DNA from 3 places in the Kitasatospora sp. SC0581 genome. Region 2 is predicted to be linked to each of the others. Evidence: riboswitches for the same ligand, from Rfam matches in the RefSeq annotation. Region 2 holds a riboswitch; each other region holds the start of a gene.
What was found. A riboswitch is a leader RNA that binds a small molecule or an ion and turns the genes downstream of it on or off. The one in region 2 is predicted to bind S-adenosylmethionine.
Positions count from the first base shown of each region.

Region 1: it holds a riboswitch for S-adenosylmethionine, as region 2 does, so the genes downstream of both, ACLWS4_RS04765 (aminotransferase class V-fold PLP-dependent enzyme) here and thrC (threonine synthase) in region 2, are expected to answer to the same signal.
Region 3: it holds a riboswitch for S-adenosylmethionine, as region 2 does, so the genes downstream of both, ACLWS4_RS29300 (IclR family transcriptional regulator) here and thrC (threonine synthase) in region 2, are expected to answer to the same signal.

Region 1 covers NZ_JBLRWA010000002.1:363,252-368,768, reverse strand. The annotation lists gene ACLWS4_RS04785 (NYN domain-containing protein) at 1-711, opposite strand, end outside; gene ACLWS4_RS04780 (hypothetical protein) at 850-1,113, opposite strand; gene ACLWS4_RS04775 (rhomboid family intramembrane serine protease) at 1,315-2,097, shown strand; gene ACLWS4_RS04770 (Lrp/AsnC family transcriptional regulator) at 2,139-2,420, shown strand; gene ACLWS4_RS04765 (aminotransferase class V-fold PLP-dependent enzyme) at 2,424-3,806, opposite strand; SAM riboswitch class IV at 3,858-3,976, opposite strand; gene trpD (anthranilate phosphoribosyltransferase) at 4,085-5,161, opposite strand; gene ACLWS4_RS04755 (hypothetical protein) at 5,277-5,517, opposite strand, start outside.
Region 2 covers NZ_JBLRWA010000013.1:184,360-189,876, forward strand. The annotation lists gene thrC (threonine synthase) at 1-916, opposite strand, end outside; SAM riboswitch class I at 933-1,069, opposite strand; gene ACLWS4_RS21545 (glucosyl-3-phosphoglycerate synthase) at 1,181-2,218, shown strand; gene ACLWS4_RS21550 (alpha,alpha-trehalose-phosphate synthase (UDP-forming)) at 2,264-3,730, shown strand; gene otsB (trehalose-phosphatase) at 3,717-4,556, opposite strand; gene ACLWS4_RS21560 (DUF3263 domain-containing protein) at 4,861-5,088, opposite strand; gene ACLWS4_RS21565 (cupin domain-containing protein) at 5,191-5,517, shown strand, end outside.
Region 3 covers NZ_JBLRWA010000026.1:98,953-104,469, reverse strand. The annotation lists gene ACLWS4_RS29315 (GlxA family transcriptional regulator) at 1-616, opposite strand, end outside; gene ACLWS4_RS29310 (NADP-dependent oxidoreductase) at 696-1,676, shown strand; gene ACLWS4_RS29305 (threonine/serine exporter family protein) at 1,771-3,024, shown strand; gene ACLWS4_RS29300 (IclR family transcriptional regulator) at 3,211-3,924, opposite strand; SAM riboswitch class I at 4,127-4,268, opposite strand; gene ACLWS4_RS29295 (hypothetical protein) at 4,343-5,517, opposite strand, start outside.

The sequences.
Region 1 (5,517 bases), on a different contig from region 2:
CAGCTCGCCGGCCACCCGGCGGGTCTCGGCCTGGGCCCGGCGGGTGTCGCTCTCCAGCGACCGCACCCTCTTGCGCAGCGACTCGGCCTCCCTGCGGACGCCGTCGGACTCGGCCCGCTGCCGGTCCGCGTCCGCCCGCGCGGAGGCCCGCACCTCGGCCAGCTCGGCCTGCAGCTTCTCCACCAGCCGGACCGCCTCCGCGGCCGCGTCCTCGGCACCGGCCCGCTCGGCCTCCTCGCCGGCCTCGGCCACCAGCCGGCTCCAGCCCGTCGAACGCACCAGGTAGGCGGCGGCCGCGACGTCCATCGGATCGGCCGCGCTCGGGACGGTGCCCGACTCCAGCGCCTTCACCAGGTCCGGCTGCCCGAGACGCAGCCGCTCCGCTATCCGCACCCGGAAGGCCGGCTCCGCCTCCAGCGCCGCCGCCAGCGCGGTGGCCGCGTACTTGGCCCGCCGCGCCGGGGTGAACTTGACGTACTGACGCAGGCTCTGCGGGAGCTCGGCCGGCGGCACCCCGCCGAGCGCGTCCGAGGCCAGGCCGACCACCCGACGGCGCACGCCCTCGGGCAGCGGCCGGTCGAGCTTCTCGACGGCGCGCTCCGCCGCGGACCCGGAGGCGCCGTCCGCCGTCCCGGCAGCCTCGGCCGGGGCCTCGGCCGCAGCGGGCTGAAGCCCCTGGGCTGCGCCGGGCTCCTTCGCTGCGTCCACCACGTCCTCGGCTCCGATCCTGGTCCAGCGGGGCACGGCCGCGGCCGCCCCCCGTCGGCACGCTCCGTGCGTCCTGTTCTGTATTGTCCCGTGCGGCGCGGGCGGGTGCGCCGCGCATCCACCCCGCCGCCGCGGCGGGGATCAGCCCTGGTCGGCGGGGGCCTGCGTCTCCTCGGCGCCCGGACGGGCCACCAGCTCGACCTGGTCCACCGCGTTGCACCAGCGGCAGCGCACCGACTCGACGGTCTCGCTCAGCACCTCGGTCTCCTCGACCTTGGACTCGCCGGCCAGGTCGAAGTGCAGGAACTCGGTCACCCGCGCGGTGCGGGTCACGTCGAAGCGGGTGAGGTTGCCGCACAGGGTGCAGCGCCAGCGCGTCTCGGCGGTCAGAGCGGGGACGGTCATCGGGGGTCCTCTCGGGTGGTCCCTGGGTGGGGCAGGCGCTCCCCCCGGAGCCCCGGCGTCGGCGGCGGGAGGCGGGAATGCCCGCCCCAAGCCTATTGCCTGGGGCAACCGTCGCGACCACCGGTTGCCTGAACACCCGGGCTAGTCCACCTGCCGTAAACCGCCGTGTCACCTGCGGCGCCCGGAGGGATGCTTGGCCGCATGGCGCTCGCGGTCCCCGACCACACCGCCGCCCGGGGCGGCCGCCCGGCGGCGACCGCCCCCGTGGTCAGCTACGCCCTGATCGCCCTCAACACCCTGGTCTTCCTGCTCGGCCCGGCCGCGGGGCTCAACCCGCTGTACGGCACGGGCCAGGCCCGGGTCTGCGCGGAGCAGCGGTACGAGCAGCGCTGGGGCGCCGTCCCGGCCGAGGTGCTGGCCGGACGGCCGCTGACCGCCGAACAGCTCGCCGAGGCCCCCGACCCGGTCCCCGGCTGCCCGGCCGCCCCGACCCCGGGCAAGCGCCCGGCGCTGTCCGTCCTCACCGGGCTCTTCCTGCACGCCGGCTGGCTGCACCTGCTCGGGAACCTGCTCTTCCTCCAGGTCTTCGGCCCCACCGTCGAACGGCGGCTGGGCCGGGCCCGGTACGCCGTCTTCTACCTGGCCGCCGGCAGCCTGACCACGTACGGCTTCGCGCTCGCCGAGGCGCACTCGCCGAACTCCACCCGGGTGCTCATCGGGGCCTCCGGGGCGATCGCCGCCGCCCTCGGGGCCTACCTGCGCCTCCACCCCCGGGCCCGGGTGACCACCCTCGTCCCGCTGCTGTTCTTCCTGCCGCTGCGCTTCCCGGCCTGGCTGGTGCTCGGCCTCTGGTTCGTCCTGCAGTGGTGGTCGGTGCACGCGGCCGGCCCCGGGGTGGCGTACCTGGTCCACGTGATCGGCTTCTCGGCCGGGTTCCTCTACGCCTGCACCGTGGTCCGCCACCCCCCGCGACGACCGGGCTGACGCCCGATACGCTGGCGGCACCCCACAAAGGAGCCCGAACTGTGATCACCGCCATCGTCCTGATCAAGACCAGTGTCGACCGCATCCCGGAGATCGCCGAATCCATCGCCGCCATCGACGGCGTGAGCGAGGTCTACTCGGTGACGGGGGGCTACAACCTGGTGGCGATGGTGCGGGTGCGCCGGCACGACGACCTGGCCGAGGTCATCCCGGGCCGGCTCAACAAGGTCCCGGGCGTGGCCCACACCGAGACCCAGATCGCCTTCCGCACCTACTCCCAGCACGACCTGGAGGCCGCCTTCGCCCTCGGCCTGGACGAGTAGCGGTCAGCCCTCGGCGCGCCGGCCCCGCTCGACCTGCACGGTGGCGACGCAGCGCCCGCCCTCGTTGCGGTAGTTCCACGCCGCGCCCTCCGTGACCAGCTCCCGGACGGCGGTCAGGAAACGGTCGACGTGCTCGTCCGGCGTCCCGGCACCGAAGCTCACCCGGATCGCGTTCAGGCTGCGCTCGCCCGGCAGCGACGGCTCGGGCGCACCACACTCGGACGGTGCCTCGTCCTCGTCGCCCAGCAGCGTGCGCACCAGCGGGTGGGCGCAGAACAGGCCGTCGCGCACCCCGATGCCGTACTCGGCGGACAGCGCGGCGGAGAAGTGCGAGCTGTTCCAGTCCCGGACGACGAAGGACAGCACGCCCACCCGGGCGGAGCCCTCGCCGAACAGGTTCAGCACCTTGACCTGCGGGATCTCGGCCAGCCCGGCCGTCAGCCGGGCGATCAGCTGCTGCTCGCGGGCCTCCAGCCCGTCGAAGCCGGCCTCGGTCAGCGCCCGGCAGGCCGAGGCGATCGCGTAGGCGCCGATGACGTTCGGCGAGCCGGCCTCGTGCCGGGCCGGGCCGGTGTGCCACTGCACGGCCACCGAGCCGTCGGCCTCCCGGGCCACCGTCCGGGTCGCCCCGCCGCCGGCCAGGTACGGCTCGGCCGCGTCCAGCCAGTCCGCCCGGCCGGCCAGCACCCCGGCGCCGAACGGCGCGTAGATCTTGTGGCCGGAGAAGGCGATCCAGTCGACGTCCAGCTCACGCACCGAGACCCGGTGGTGCGGCGCCAGCTGGGCGGCGTCCAGCACCACCCGGGCGCCGTGCCGGTGCGCGGTCGCGGTCAGCTCGGCGACCGGCCACAGCTCGCCGGTCACGTTGGAGGCGCCGGTGACGCAGAGCAGCTTGGGGCCCTCGGGCGTCTCGGCGAGCGCGGCGTCCAGCGCGGCCACCGCCTCGGCCCGCGAGCGCGGCGCCCGCAGGTAGGTGACGTCCAGTCCGGCGTGCGCCCAGGGCAGCAGCGAGGCGTGGTGCTCGGTCTCGAAGGCGAACACCCGGGTGCCGGCCGGGACGGCGGAGGCCAGCAGGTTGAGCGAGTCGGTGGTGGCCCGGGTGAAGACCACCTGGTCGCCCTCGCGCAGGTCGAGGAACTCGCCGACGGTGCGGCGGCTCTGCTCGAACAGGTCGGTGGACAGCTGGGAGAGGTACCCGGCCCCGCGGTGGACGCTGCCGTAGTACGGCGCGTAGGCGGCGACGTCGTCCCACACCCGCTGGAGCGCCGGCGAGCTCGCCGCGTAGTCGAGCGCCGCGTAGCCGACCTTCTCACCGCTGGCGAGCGGGACCTGGACGTCGGCGCCGAGGACGGCGAGCGGGGTGCGGATTTCGGTGGCCAGAGACATGGGGATGCACTCCTTCTGGGGCAAGGGACCCCGGGAGTGCTAGTCGTCGGGCGTCCGCGCTTGTCGCACGGACGGCTTGCCGTGACGACCCGGTCCTCACCCAGGGCACCCCGCCACGGACGGAGGGTTGCCGGACAGCCAGCTGGGGCTTGGCGCTGTCACTCATGACCTGGCGAAGACTCTAGGCCGGGTCCACCGGGTGGTCAAACGGGCATCCAGCATCCGGACAGCACGGGAGCCCGCACCGGCGTACCGGCACGGGCTCCCCAACTACCGCCTCAGGCCCGGCTGGTGGCCTCCGACCAGCGCCGCAGCAGGTCCTGCGCGGCACCGGAGTCGATCGCCTTCGCGGCCCGCTCCATGCCGGCCGCCAGCTGCTCGGTGAGCGGCGCGTCGCCCAGCTCCAGCGCGACCAGCGCCGCCGCCGTGTTCAGCAGGACGGCGTCCCGCACCGGCCCGTGCTCGCCGGCCAGCAGCCGCCGCGCGACCTCGGCGTTGTACGAGGCGTCCGCCCCGCGCAGCGCCTCGATGCCGACCAGCTCGATGCCCACGTCCCGCGGGTCGAAGGTGGACTCGGTGACGACCCCGTCGCGCACCAGCCAGACCTGCGAGGTGGTGGTGATGGTCAGCTCGTCCAGCCCGTCGTCGCCGCGGAAGACCAGCGCCGTGGCGCCCCGCCGGGCCAGCACCCCGGCGATCAGCCCGGACAGCCGGGTGTCGAAGCAGCCGATGGCGTGCGCGGTGACCTTGGCCGGGTTGGTCAGCGGGCCGAGGATGTTGAAGGCGGTCGGCACCCCGAGGTCGCGCCGCGCGGTGGCGGCGTGCCGCATCGAGGGGTGGAACTTCGCCGCGAAGCAGAAGGTCAGCCCGACCTCCTCGGCCACCTCGGCGACCCGCCGGGGGGAGAGGTCCAGCGCCACCCCGAGCTTCTCCAGCACGTCCGAGGAGCCGCTGGTCGAGGAGGCCGACCGGTTGCCGTGCTTGACCACCTTGGCGCCGGCGGCCGCCGCGACGATCGCCGACATGGTGGAGATGTTGACGGTCTTCGCCCGGTCCCCGCCGGTGCCGACGATGTCCACCGCCGGGCCGGGGATCTCCAGCGGCTCGGCGTGCGCGTACATCGCGTCGACCAGGCCGGCGATCTCCTCGACCGACTCGCCCTTGGCCCGCAGCGCGATCATGAACCCGGCCACCTGGACGGGGGACGCCTCGCCGCTCATGATCCGGTCCATCGCCCACGCGGTGGACGAGCGGTCGAGGTCCTCCCCCTGCAACAGTGCCGCCAGGAGGTCCGGCCAGGTGCGGACCACCTGCGCGGGGTCGCTACCGCCGTTCGCAGGGTTCACGTTCACCATGGCTGACTCCAGCTGTTGTCGGTTCCCCGCTCCGGGGACGTCCGTACGGATGGAGCCAGCCTATCGAGCGGAGCGCCCGCTTCTACCCCTGTCTTTCCTACTCCTGGCGCGGATTTCAGCGGACGGCCGGAGTCCGCTTCGCCAGCCGGTCCCGCAGCAGGGTGGCGACCGCCCCGGCCAGCGCCACCGGCTCCACCGGACGGGAGATCGCGGCGTCGGCCCGGCTCCAGGCGGCCAGCCAGGAGTCCTGCGGCCGGCCGATCAGCACCAGGACCGGCGGGCAGCCGTAGATCTCGTCCTTGAGCTGGCGCCCGAGGCCCAGCCCGCCGGCCGGAACGGCCTCGCCGTCCAGCACG
Region 2 (5,517 bases):
GCTTGATCACGTCCCGGCCGGCCTTGAACGCGGCCGACACCGGCGAGCAGCCCTCCGCCTGGGCGCCGAAGACCTTGTACGGCCGGTCCTCGACCAGGCCGAGCCTGATCAGCTCCTGGAGCCCCTTGTCGATCTTCGTCAGCTGCGAGCCCGAGGCGATCGGGATCACGATCTGCTCCGGCAGCCGCCAGCCGAGCTGCTCGCAGATCTCGTACGCCAGCGTCTTGGAGCCCTCGCCGTAGTACGGCCGCAGGTTCACGTTGACGAAGCCCCAGCCCTCGCCGGCCGGGTCGCCGATCAGCTCCGAGCAGAAGCGGTTCACGTCGTCGTAGTTGCCCTCGATGCCGACCAGCTCGCCGCCGTACACCCCGGCCATGACGACCTTGCCCTGCTCCAGGTCGTGCGGGATGAACACGCAGGACCGGAACCCGGCCCGGGCCGCCGCCGCACCCACCGCGCCGGCCAGGTTGCCGGTGGAGGAGCAGGACAGCGTGGTGTAGCCGAACGCCCGGGCCGCCTCGATCGCACACGCGACCACCCGGTCCTTGAACGAGTGCGTCGGGTTCCCGGAGTCGTCCTTGACGTGCAGCTGGGCGGTGAAACCGAGCTCCCGGCCCAGGTTGTCCGCCTTCACCAGCGGGGTCCACCCCGGGTTCAGGTTCGGCTTGGACGCCACGTCGGCCGGCACCGGCAGCAGCGGCGCGTACCGCCAGATGGAGGCCGGACCGGCCTCGATCCGCTTGCGCAGCTCCTCGGCGCCCTCGCTGCCGAACTCGTAGGCGATCTCCAGCGGGCCGAAGCACTCCAGGCACGCGAAGCTGGGGCCGAGCGGGAAGCGGGTGCCGCACTCGCGACAGGACAGCGCGGCGGCCGGGCCGAGGTCGACGGAAACGGGTGCGGCAGTGTCGATAGCCATGATGGCGAGGCCTCTCTCCTCATCTTCCCCGTGGCGCGGTCGCGACACGGGACGGAATTGGCACCTGTCCCGCCGGGGCCTGTCGACAGACAGCCGCGCGAGAAGGTTGCCGGGACGTCAACGGGCCGTTCCCTCAGTCCCTCTGGATGAGCTTGTGAAATTGTGGTGGTGCTCAACGGAGACCCCGGCGTGCAAAGGTCCGACCGCTGTACGAAGACTGTATCCGAAGGCGTCAAACCTGAACGGGACCGTCCGCCAAGCGAGATGACCCGTCCCACCGACCTCGCCGAGGAGATCTCCGTGCCCGCCGAACCGACTCCCGCGCTCCTCCCGCAGGCGGCGTCCTGGCTGCGCCGCCGCTCCTGGAGCGCGGCCGACCGGCCGGTCCGCACCCTGCTCGACGCCAAGGAGCGCACCGGCCGCACGGTCAGCGTGGTCCTCCCCGCCCTGGACGAGGAGGCCACCGTCGGCGACATCGTCCGCACCATCCGCCGCGAGCTGATGGAACGCCTCCCGCTCGTCGACGAACTCGTCGTCGTCGACTCCGGCTCCACCGACGCCACCGCCGCCGTCGCCGCCGAGGCCGGCGCCCGGGTCGAGCACCGCGACGCCGTCCTGCCCCGGCTGCCCGCCGTCCCCGGCAAGGGCGAGGTGCTCTGGCGCTCGCTGCTGGTCACCCACGGCGACATCGTCTGCTTCGTCGACGCCGACCTGCGCGAGTTCGACCCGGCCTTCGTCTCCGGCATCGTCGGCCCGCTGCTCACCGACGAGTCCATCCAGCTGGTCAAGGCCATGTACGACCGCCCGCTGGAGTCGGAGGGCGCCGTCCTGCCCGCCGGCGGCGGCCGGGTCACCGAACTCGTCGCCCGCCCCCTGCTCAACCTCCACTGGCCGGAACTCGCCGGTTTCGTCCAGCCGCTCGGCGGCGAGTACGCGGCCCGCCGCTCACTGCTCGAACGGCTGCCCTTCCCCACCGGCTACGGCGTCGAACTCGGCCTGCTGGTCGACGCCCTGGAGCTGGCCGGCCTGGACGCCCTCGCCCAGGTGGACGTCGGCGTCCGGCACCACCGCCACCAGGACGGCCAGGCCCTCGGCCGGATGGCCGCCACCATCTACCGGACCGCCCTGGAACGCCTCGACCGCACCCACCGCCTCAAGGCCTCCGCCGACCTCGTCCACCCCCACCTCACCCAGTTCACCCGCGACCCGGAAACCCGCGCCTTCACCGCCCACACCCACCCGGTGACCGCCCTCGAACGCCCCCCGATCCACACCCTCCCCGAGTACGCCGCCCGCCATTAGGGCCGCACGGGTTTGCCACGCCGACCCCACGGCAACATGCCAACCATGGGCGATCTCACGACCAACCGTTCGAGCGTGACCGGCACCGCCCCCGTCCTGGTGGCGTCCAACCGGGGGCCGGTGTCCTTCAGCACCGCCGACGACGGCACGCTGACCCTGCGCCGCGGCGGCGGCGGCCTGGTCTCCGGCCTCTCCGCCATCGACGACCCGAACGCCGTCTGGGTCTGCGCCGCCCTCGACGACTCCGACCGCAGGGCCGCCGCCGAGGCACCCCACGGCCGCCTCGACCTGGCCGGCCACGAGGTCGGCGGCCAGGCCGTACGGATGCTGGACATCGACCCGCTGACCTTCGCCCGCGCCTACAACGGCGTCGCCAACTCCACCCTCTGGTTCGTCCACCACCTGCTCTACGCGACCCCCACCGCGCCCTCCTTCGACGCCGCCTTCCGCACCGAGTGGGCCGCCTACCGGGCCTACAACGAGGCCTTCGCCGAAGCCCTCGCCGCCGAGGCCGCCCCGAACGCCGCCGTCCTCGTCCAGGACTACCACCTCTCCCTGGTCCCGGCCCTGCTCCGCGAAGCCCGCCCCGACCTGCGGATCGGCCACTTCTCGCACACCCCCTGGGCCCCGCCCGAGTACTACCGGATGCTGCCCGACGACGTCGCCCGGGCCGTCCTCACCGGCATCCTCGGCGCCGACCGGGCCGGCTTCCTGACCCAGCGCTGGGCCCGCGCCTTCGCCGCCTGCTGCGAGGACCTCCTCGGCGCGACCGTCGACCACGACGCGCTCACCGTCACCGTCGACGGCCGCACCACGCGCCTCGGCGTCCACGCCCTCGGCGCCGACGCCGACTTCCTGCGCGAGCGCGCCCACCGCACCGACGTCGACGAACGCCTCGCCGCCCTCCGCGCGGCCGTCGGCGACCGCCGCACCATCGTCCGGGTCGACCGCACCGAGCTGAGCAAGAACATCGTCCGCGGCCTCCAGGCCTACCGGCACCTGCTCCGCACCCGCCCCGAGTGGCACGACCGGGTGGTGCACATCGCCTTCGCCTACCCGTCCCGCACCGACCTCGCCGAGTACCGCGCCTACACGGCCGCCGTCCAGCGGCTGGCCGAGGAGATCGACGCCGAGTTCGCCACCCCCGCCTGGCAGCCCCTGATCCTCCACGTCGACGACGACTTCCCGCGCTCCCTCGCCGCCTACCGGCTGGCCGACGTCGCCCTGGTCAACCCCATCCGCGACGGCATGAACCTGGTCGCCAAGGAGGTCCCGGTGGTCTCCGACCACGGCTGCGCCCTCGTCCTCTCCCGCGAGGCCGGCGCCCACGCCGAACTCAAGGACGACGCCCTCACCGTCAACCCCTACGACGTCATCGCCACCGCCGAGGCCCTCCACGCCGGCCTCACCATGAGCCCGGAGGAGCGCGCCGACCGCACCAAGCGCCTGGCGGCGGCGGCCACCGCGCTCCCCCCGCAGCAGTGGTTCCTGGACCAGCTCAACGCGCTGTGAGCGCGTCCGCCAAGGCCCCCAACAGCTCCACCACGCCCTCCGGCCCGGCGACCACCAGGTCCGCCCGGTCGGCCAGCTCCCGCACCGGCGCGTCCCCCACCGCGCCGGCGCAGACCAGCACCCCGGCCACGCCCTCGCCGCGCAGCTCCTCCACCGCGGCGAAGGCCGCCACGTCCCCCAGGTCGTCCCCCGCGTAGAGCACCGACCGCGCCCCCCGCTCGCGCAGGAACCCGGTCAGCGCCGCCCCCTTGTCCACCCCCGGCGGCCGCAGCTCCAGCACCAGCCGCCCTGGCTCCACCACCAGCCCGTACCCGGCCGCCAGCTCCCCCACCGGCGCCCGCAGCAGCTCCAACGCCTCCTCCGGCGCCGCCGTCCGCCGGGTGTGCACGGCCACCGACCGCCCCTTGTCCTCCACCCACGTCCCCTCGGGCGCCCCCACCCGCTCCAGCACCCCCGGCAGCACCGCCCGCACCCGCGCCACCCCCGGATGCACCTCCGGCGCCGAGAGCTCCCCGCCCTCCCACCGCTCGGCCCCGTAGTGCCCCAGCACCACCACCCCCGGCAGGTCCGCGAACCCCCCGTACTCCACCGCCACCCCGGCCGGCCGCCCCGTCACCACCACGACGCCCCCCACCACCGGCGCCAGCCGCCGCAACACCCCCACCACCCCCGGATGCGCCCGCGCCCGCCCCGGATCCGCCACGATCGGCGCCAGCGTCCCGTCGAAGTCCAACCCGATCACGGCATCCCCGGGCGCGCCCAGCACCGCCCGCACCCCATCCCGCCCAGCCCCGGTCCCCGGCACGAACATCTCTTCAAAGCCCATACCGAAGCCCTACCCCGGAGCCCCCCACTCCGCACCCCGGCCTCCCCCACCTCCCCCACCAGGGCCACCTCCCCCACCCCCACCCACCCGCCCCTCGATTCACCCGGCGAGAGGAACGCGCTGCGGGAGGGGGTGGCGCAGGGGGTGGCCGCGGAGAGGGGCGTGACGGGTGATTTTCAGACTGCCAACGGTCTGAACGCCCCACCTCCAGGGTGGCAGTCTGAAAATCATCCAGCCCCCGGAGCGGCCACCCCCGGAGCCGCCCCCGGCCCCCACCCTCCCGAGAGCCCGAACCCCCCACCCGTCAACGGGCCCCCCGCCGAGCCTCCCGCACCCGCCGCAGCCGGTTCACCAGCACCGGCGCGTGCGCCAGCGCCTCCTCCCGGTCCAGCAGCGCGTTCAGCACCTGGTAGTACCGCGTCGGGGAGAGCCCCAGCTCCTCCCGGATCGCCCGCTCCTTGGCCCCCGCCGTCCGCCACTGCCGCCCCTCCAGCGCCAGCACCGCCCGGTCCCGCTCGCTCAGCTCGCCCACCGCCGACACCTCCGTCCACCGCTACGGAGTGTCATTCTCGCGCGCGACCCGGACACACACTGCTCGCCCCACCGCTCCCCGTGCCCGGCTACCGTCACCCCCATGACCACGCCGAGCTTCGCCCTGCACATCCCGACCGCCGACCTCGACCCCGACCCGCTCGACCCGTCCCAGATCGTCTCGGGCACCCCCGAGGTCACCGGCAGGGTGCTCTCCGAGTCCGCCGACGGCCGCCACCTGCGCGGTCTCTGGCAGATCACCCCCGGCGTGGTCACGGACGTCGAGGCGGACGAGATGTTCGTGGTGCTCAGCGGCCGGGCCACGATCGAGGTCGAGGGCGGCCCGACCCTGGAGGTCGGCCCCGGCGACTGCGCGGTGCTGCGCGAGGGCGACCGCACCACCTGGACGGTCCACGAGACCCTCCGCAAG
Region 3 (5,517 bases), on a different contig from region 2:
CGCGCCAGGGCGGGACCACGCACTGGCGGGCGACCTGGTTGGCGACGGCGCTGCCGTGGTCGGAGCGCACCAGGTGCAGGCAGACGTCGAGGCCGGAGGCGGCGCCCGCCGAGGTGAGGATGTCGCCGTCGTCGACGAAGAGCACGTCGGCGTCCAGGGCGACCCGGGGGTACATCCGGCGGAAGGCCGGCGCCAGGGCCCAGTGGGTGGTGGCGGGGCGTCCGTCGAGCAGGCCGGCGGCGGCCAGCGCGAAGGCGCCGGTGCAGATGGAGACGATGCGGGTGCCGGGGCGGATCCGGGCGAGGGCCGCGCGCTCGGGCTCCGGCAGGTCGGCGGTGGCGCGGTGCAGGGCGTACGGCGGGATGACGACGGTGTCGGCGCTCTCCAGGGCCTCGGGCCCGTGCCCGACGGTGATGGTGAAGTCGGCGCTGGTCGCGACCGTCCGGTCCTCCGTCGCCGCGCACGTCACCACCTCGTACGCGCCCGGCACCCCGGGGAAGACCCGGTTGGGGATGCCCAGCTCGAAGGGGTAGACGCCGTCGAGGGCGAGGACGACGACGCGGTGCGGCGGCCGGGCGCCGGGGCCGCCAGAACCGAGGGGACCACAGGGTTCCATCGCAGGCATGGCACGATTCTATCGGTCTTTGGCAATCTTGCCATTTCGCTGGTCAGGGGCGCGGCCGCAGGCTGGCTCCATGACCACGAACTCCATGACCATGAACTCCACGAGCACGAACACGATGCGGGCCATCACCCAGACCACCCTCGGCACCCCGGACGTCCTCCACGAGGCCGAGGTCGAGCGGCCCGCGCCCGGCGTCGGCCAGGTTCTCGTCGCCGTCCACGCCGCCGGGGTCAACCCCACCGACTGGAAGCACCGCGACCGCGGCTACTTCCTCGGGCAGCCGCCGTTCACGCTCGGCTGGGACGTCTCCGGCAGCGTCGAGGCGGTCGGCGTCGGCGTCTCGCTCTTCGCCCCGGGCGACGAGGTGTTCGGCATGCTGCCCTACCCGTACGGCGCCGGCGCGCACGCCGAGTACGTCGTCGGCCCCGCCCGGGCCTTCGTGCCCAAGCCCGCCGTACTGAGCCACGTCGAGGCCGGGGCGCTCCCGCTGGTGGCGCTCACCGCCTGGCAGGCGCTCGTCGACACGGCGGGGCTGCGGCCGGGGCAGCGGGTCCTGGTGCACGCGGCGGCCGGCGGCGTCGGGCACGTCGCCGTGCAGATCGCCAAGGCGCGCGGCGCGTACGTCATCGGTACGGCGTCCGCCGCCAAGCACGATTTCGTCCGGGGCCTGGGCGCGGACGAGGTCATCGACTACCGCACGGCCGACTTCGTGGCGGAGGCCCGCGACATCGACGTGGTCCTCGACCCGCTCGGCGGCGACGACCGGCTGCGCTCCCTGGAGACCCTCCGGCCCGGCGGCGTCCTGGTGTCGATCCTGCCCCAGGGGATCGACGAGGTGGCCGAGCGCGCCGCCGAGCTGGGCGTGACGGCGAAGGCCCTGCTGGTCGAGCACGACCGGGCGGGCATGGCCGCGATCGCCGCCCTCGTCGAAGCCGGGCAGCTGCGCCCGCACGTCTCCGCCACCTACCCGCTCGCGGAGGCCGCGAAGGCCCACGCCGAGGGCGAGACCGGCCGGGTCACGGGCAAGCTGGTCCTCACCGTCCGCCCGTAGCGGTCACCCGGACCCCGGGGGCAGCAGGCGCTCGGGAAGCGAACAGACCGGGGCAGATTCAGACCGAATCGGGCAGGGTGGGACGATACCTGCCATGCCTAGCAAGTCTCCATCGGTCCGGGACGCCGACGCCCCGCCCGACCCGCTCTGCCGTCTCCTGCTCGACCTGGGCGAAGCCCTGCTGGGCGGCGGCCTGCCCGTCCATGAGGTCGAGGACGAACTCCGTGGACTGGGGCGGGCGTTGGGCGCCCCGGAGGTCCAGGTCGCCGTGCTGACCAACGGGCTGTTCGTGGCCCTGGACCCGGACGGCGCCACCAGGTTCCAGCCGCTCGGCGGCACCCTGCGGTTCGAGCAGACGGCCGACGTCCTCGACCTGGTGCACCGGCTGCGGGCGGGCGAACTCGACGGGCCCCGGGCGCGCGCCGAGCTGGACCGGATCCGGCGGGCGCCCGCCCGCTGGCCCGCGTGGGTGGCGGACTTCGGGGCGCTGCCGGTCGGGGTCGGGGTCTGCATCTTCCTGCAGCCGGTGGTGGCGAACGTGCTGGCCGCCGGGCTCGGCTCGCTGATCGTGGTGGGCCTGACCGTGCTCGCCCGGCGGCGGCCGCACCTGCGGCCGCTGCTGCCCGTCACGGCCGGCTTCCTGGTCGCGCTGCTGGTCCTGGCGCTCGCGCGGGCCTCGCTGCTGGACGGGCCGCTGCGGACGATCGTGGCCACCCTGGCGATCCTGCTGCCGGGCGGGCTGCTGGTCACCGGGCTGTCCGAGATCGCCGCCGGCGCGGCCAACGCGGGCACCGCCCGGCTGGTCTCCGGCGCCGTGCAGCTGACGCTGTTCCTCGCCGGGGTGGCCGCGGCCGCGACCGCGATCGGCATGCCGTCCACCGCGCTGGCCAACGTGCAGGTGGCCAAGCCGAGCTGGTGGGTGATCGCGCTGGGGCTGGCGATCGCGGTGGCCGGGGTGGTGGTCAACGTCCACACCCCGCCCTCGGCCATCCCGTGGATCGTCGCGGTGATCGCGGTGAGCGTCACCGCCCAGGTGGCGGTGGGGTCGGTGCACGGCGCGGCGATCGGCGGCCTGGCCGGTGCCGTGGCCGCCGCGGTCGCGGCCACCCTGGTGCACTGGCTGCCGGGCGGTCCGCTCTGGCAGGTGCTCTACCTCCCGGCGTTCTGGATCGTCGTGCCGGGCTCCTTCGGTCTGCTGAACACCGCGCAGATCGAGGTCGGGAACGGGGCGCAGTCGCTGCTGGCGGCCGTCTCGGCGGTCTTCGGGGTGTCGATCGGCACACTGATCGGCGCGGTGATCAGCCGGATCCCCCGCCCCAGCCTCACCGGCCTGCCGCACCGGGCCTGAGCCGGTCGGAACCGGGCCCGAGCCAAGCCGGACCCGGGACCGGTACGGGCCGGAACCGGGCCCCGGGGCGCGCGGAGGTGCGCCCCGGAGCCCGGAGTCTCGGAACCCGAGGTTCGGAACCCGAGGTTCGGAACCCGTAACCAGGGAACCCCGGAACCTCGGAATCCGAGAGCCTCGGAGCCCCCGTCAGGGCTGGCGCAGGGCCTCGGTGAGCCGGTGGGCCGCCTCGACGACGGCCTGGGAGAGCTGGGCACCGGGGTGGCGGCTGAGCCGTTCGATCGGCCCGGAGACCGTGACGGCGGCCACCACCCGGTTGGACTGGCCGCGGACGGGCGCGGCCACGGAGGCGACCCCGACCTCGCGCTCGCCGACGGACTGGGCCCAGCCGCGGCGCCGCACGCCGCTCAGCGCGGTGGCGGTGAAGCGGGCCCCCTGCAGGCCGCGGTGGAGGCGCTCGGGCTCCTCCCAGGCGAGCAGGATCTGGGCGGCGGAGCCGACCTTCATGGGGAGGGTGACCCCCACCGGAACGGTGTCGCGCAGCCCGGTGAGCCGCTCGGCGGCGGCCACGCAGATCCGGACCTCGCCCTGCCGCCGGTAGAGCTGGGCGCTCTCGCCGGTGGCGTCCCGCAGCTGGGCGAGGACCGAACCGGCCGCGGCCAGCAGCCGGTCCTCGCCGGCGGCCGCCGAGAGCTCGCCGAGGCGGGGGCCGAGCATGAACCGGCCCTGGACGTCCCGGCTGACCAGGCGGTGGTGTTCGAGTGCGACGGCCAGCCGGTGGGCGGTGGGCCGCGCCATGCCGGTGGCGGCGACGAGGCCGCCCAGGGTGGCGGGCCCGGCCTCCAGGGTGCCGAGGATCGAGGTGACCTTGTCGAGCACGCCGACGCCGCTCGTGTTCTCCATGGGATGGGTACTCCAGTCTCAAGGCCCGGGAGCAGCGGGTCCGCGCTGCTCACGGCGGCTCCTGGCGGGGAGCCGGGGGGTGTGGTCAGCGAGGACAGGCCGGAGAAGTCGGCCGATTGCCTGCGCCGGGCACGAGACGGGTACGCGAAAGGACCGGGGCGGGAAGCGCCCGGGCGAAGGACAGCACAGAGAGCACCGTGTCTCCTCATCTTTCCCGCGCCACAGTGGCGACAGGCCGGAGTTGGCACTGCCCCCGCCAACACGGCGCGTACTTCGGACGCCGGGTCGAACGGGGAGTTGCCGGGGCTTCGTAGGGCCGGTCCCTCCACCCCTCTGGATGATTCGCCAGGAACGATACAAGACATCCGGGGCGGGTCGGCAAGTCCCCCCGCCCTCGGCCACGCCCCGCGGGGCCGGCTCAGCGGTGGCGCGGCCCCGACAGGCCGGTGCACGGGGCCCCGTCCGGGCTGCCGGGGAGGGTCGCGTCCCAGGCGTGCAGGGCGGCGAGGGCGGCGGTGCGCTCGCGGTCCGTCGGCCGGGTGCCCTCGGGGCCGAGCAGGTAGTCGGCGACCGGAGTGAGCAGCAGGGTGGCGTCGCCGGCCGGGAGCAGCAGCGCCTCGTCCCACTGGTGCCGGATGACGGTGCGGCGCAGCAGCGTGCCGTGGCGCGGCGAGGTGCCGTGGCACGGCGGGGTGCCGGCAGAGGTCCGGCGGCGGAGTTCGGGGGCGACCTCGGCCTCCAGGACGGTGCGGACGTCCCGCAGGGCGCCGAGCGGCACGTGCTCGGCGGCGAGGTCGAGGAGGGCGGCGGCCTCCGGGGCGAGCCGGTAGGCGGCGACCACCGCGGCGGTCTCGACGGGCTCGAAGGGCTGCCCGGCGAGCCGGGCCACGTCGATCACGTCGCCCGCGAGGAAGGTGCGCCCGAGCCCCTCCTCGGCGAGGGCGATCAGGCATTCGACGTGGTCGTCGGCGGCCAGGTAGGGGCGGACCGGGACGGTGGCGAGGTCGCCGGGGAGCGCGGCGGTCGCGACCCGCACCTGGTACCACGGGTCGAGCAGCGGGTCCCCGGCCGGCCAGCGCAGGGTGACGGCGGTGTGCCGGGGGCGCTCGCCGAGCAGGGTGACCTCCACGGACTCCACCGGGTGGTCGGTGACCAGCCGGTTGACGGCCTGCCAGAGCGAGGCCTCGGTGGGGCTGACGAGGCTGAGCTCGGCCAGCGGCCGGGGCAGGTCGGGCGGGTAGTAGCCGGCCAGTGGCAGGTCGCGGATCGGGCGGACCCCGGTGGCGTCGGCGAGGTCACGGGCGACCCGGGCGTAACACTCGACCCGGTCGCGGGCGCGCCGCAGCTCGTCCCGGGCGTGCGCGCCCATCCGGACGTCCTCCCGGGCGAGCGCGGCGAGCACCAGGTACGGGAGGTGGCGCTCGCCGCGGGCGCGGTGGAGCAGTTCGACGGGTCCGCAGGCCGGGTCGACGTCGAGCAGGCGGTGGAGCAGGTCGGTGTCCAGTCCGCCCTGCCGGTCCGTGGCCCGGTCGGTGCTCAGGTCCGTGCTCGACGCCGTACTCGGTTCCGCGTTCGGATCCGCTTTCCGGCCGG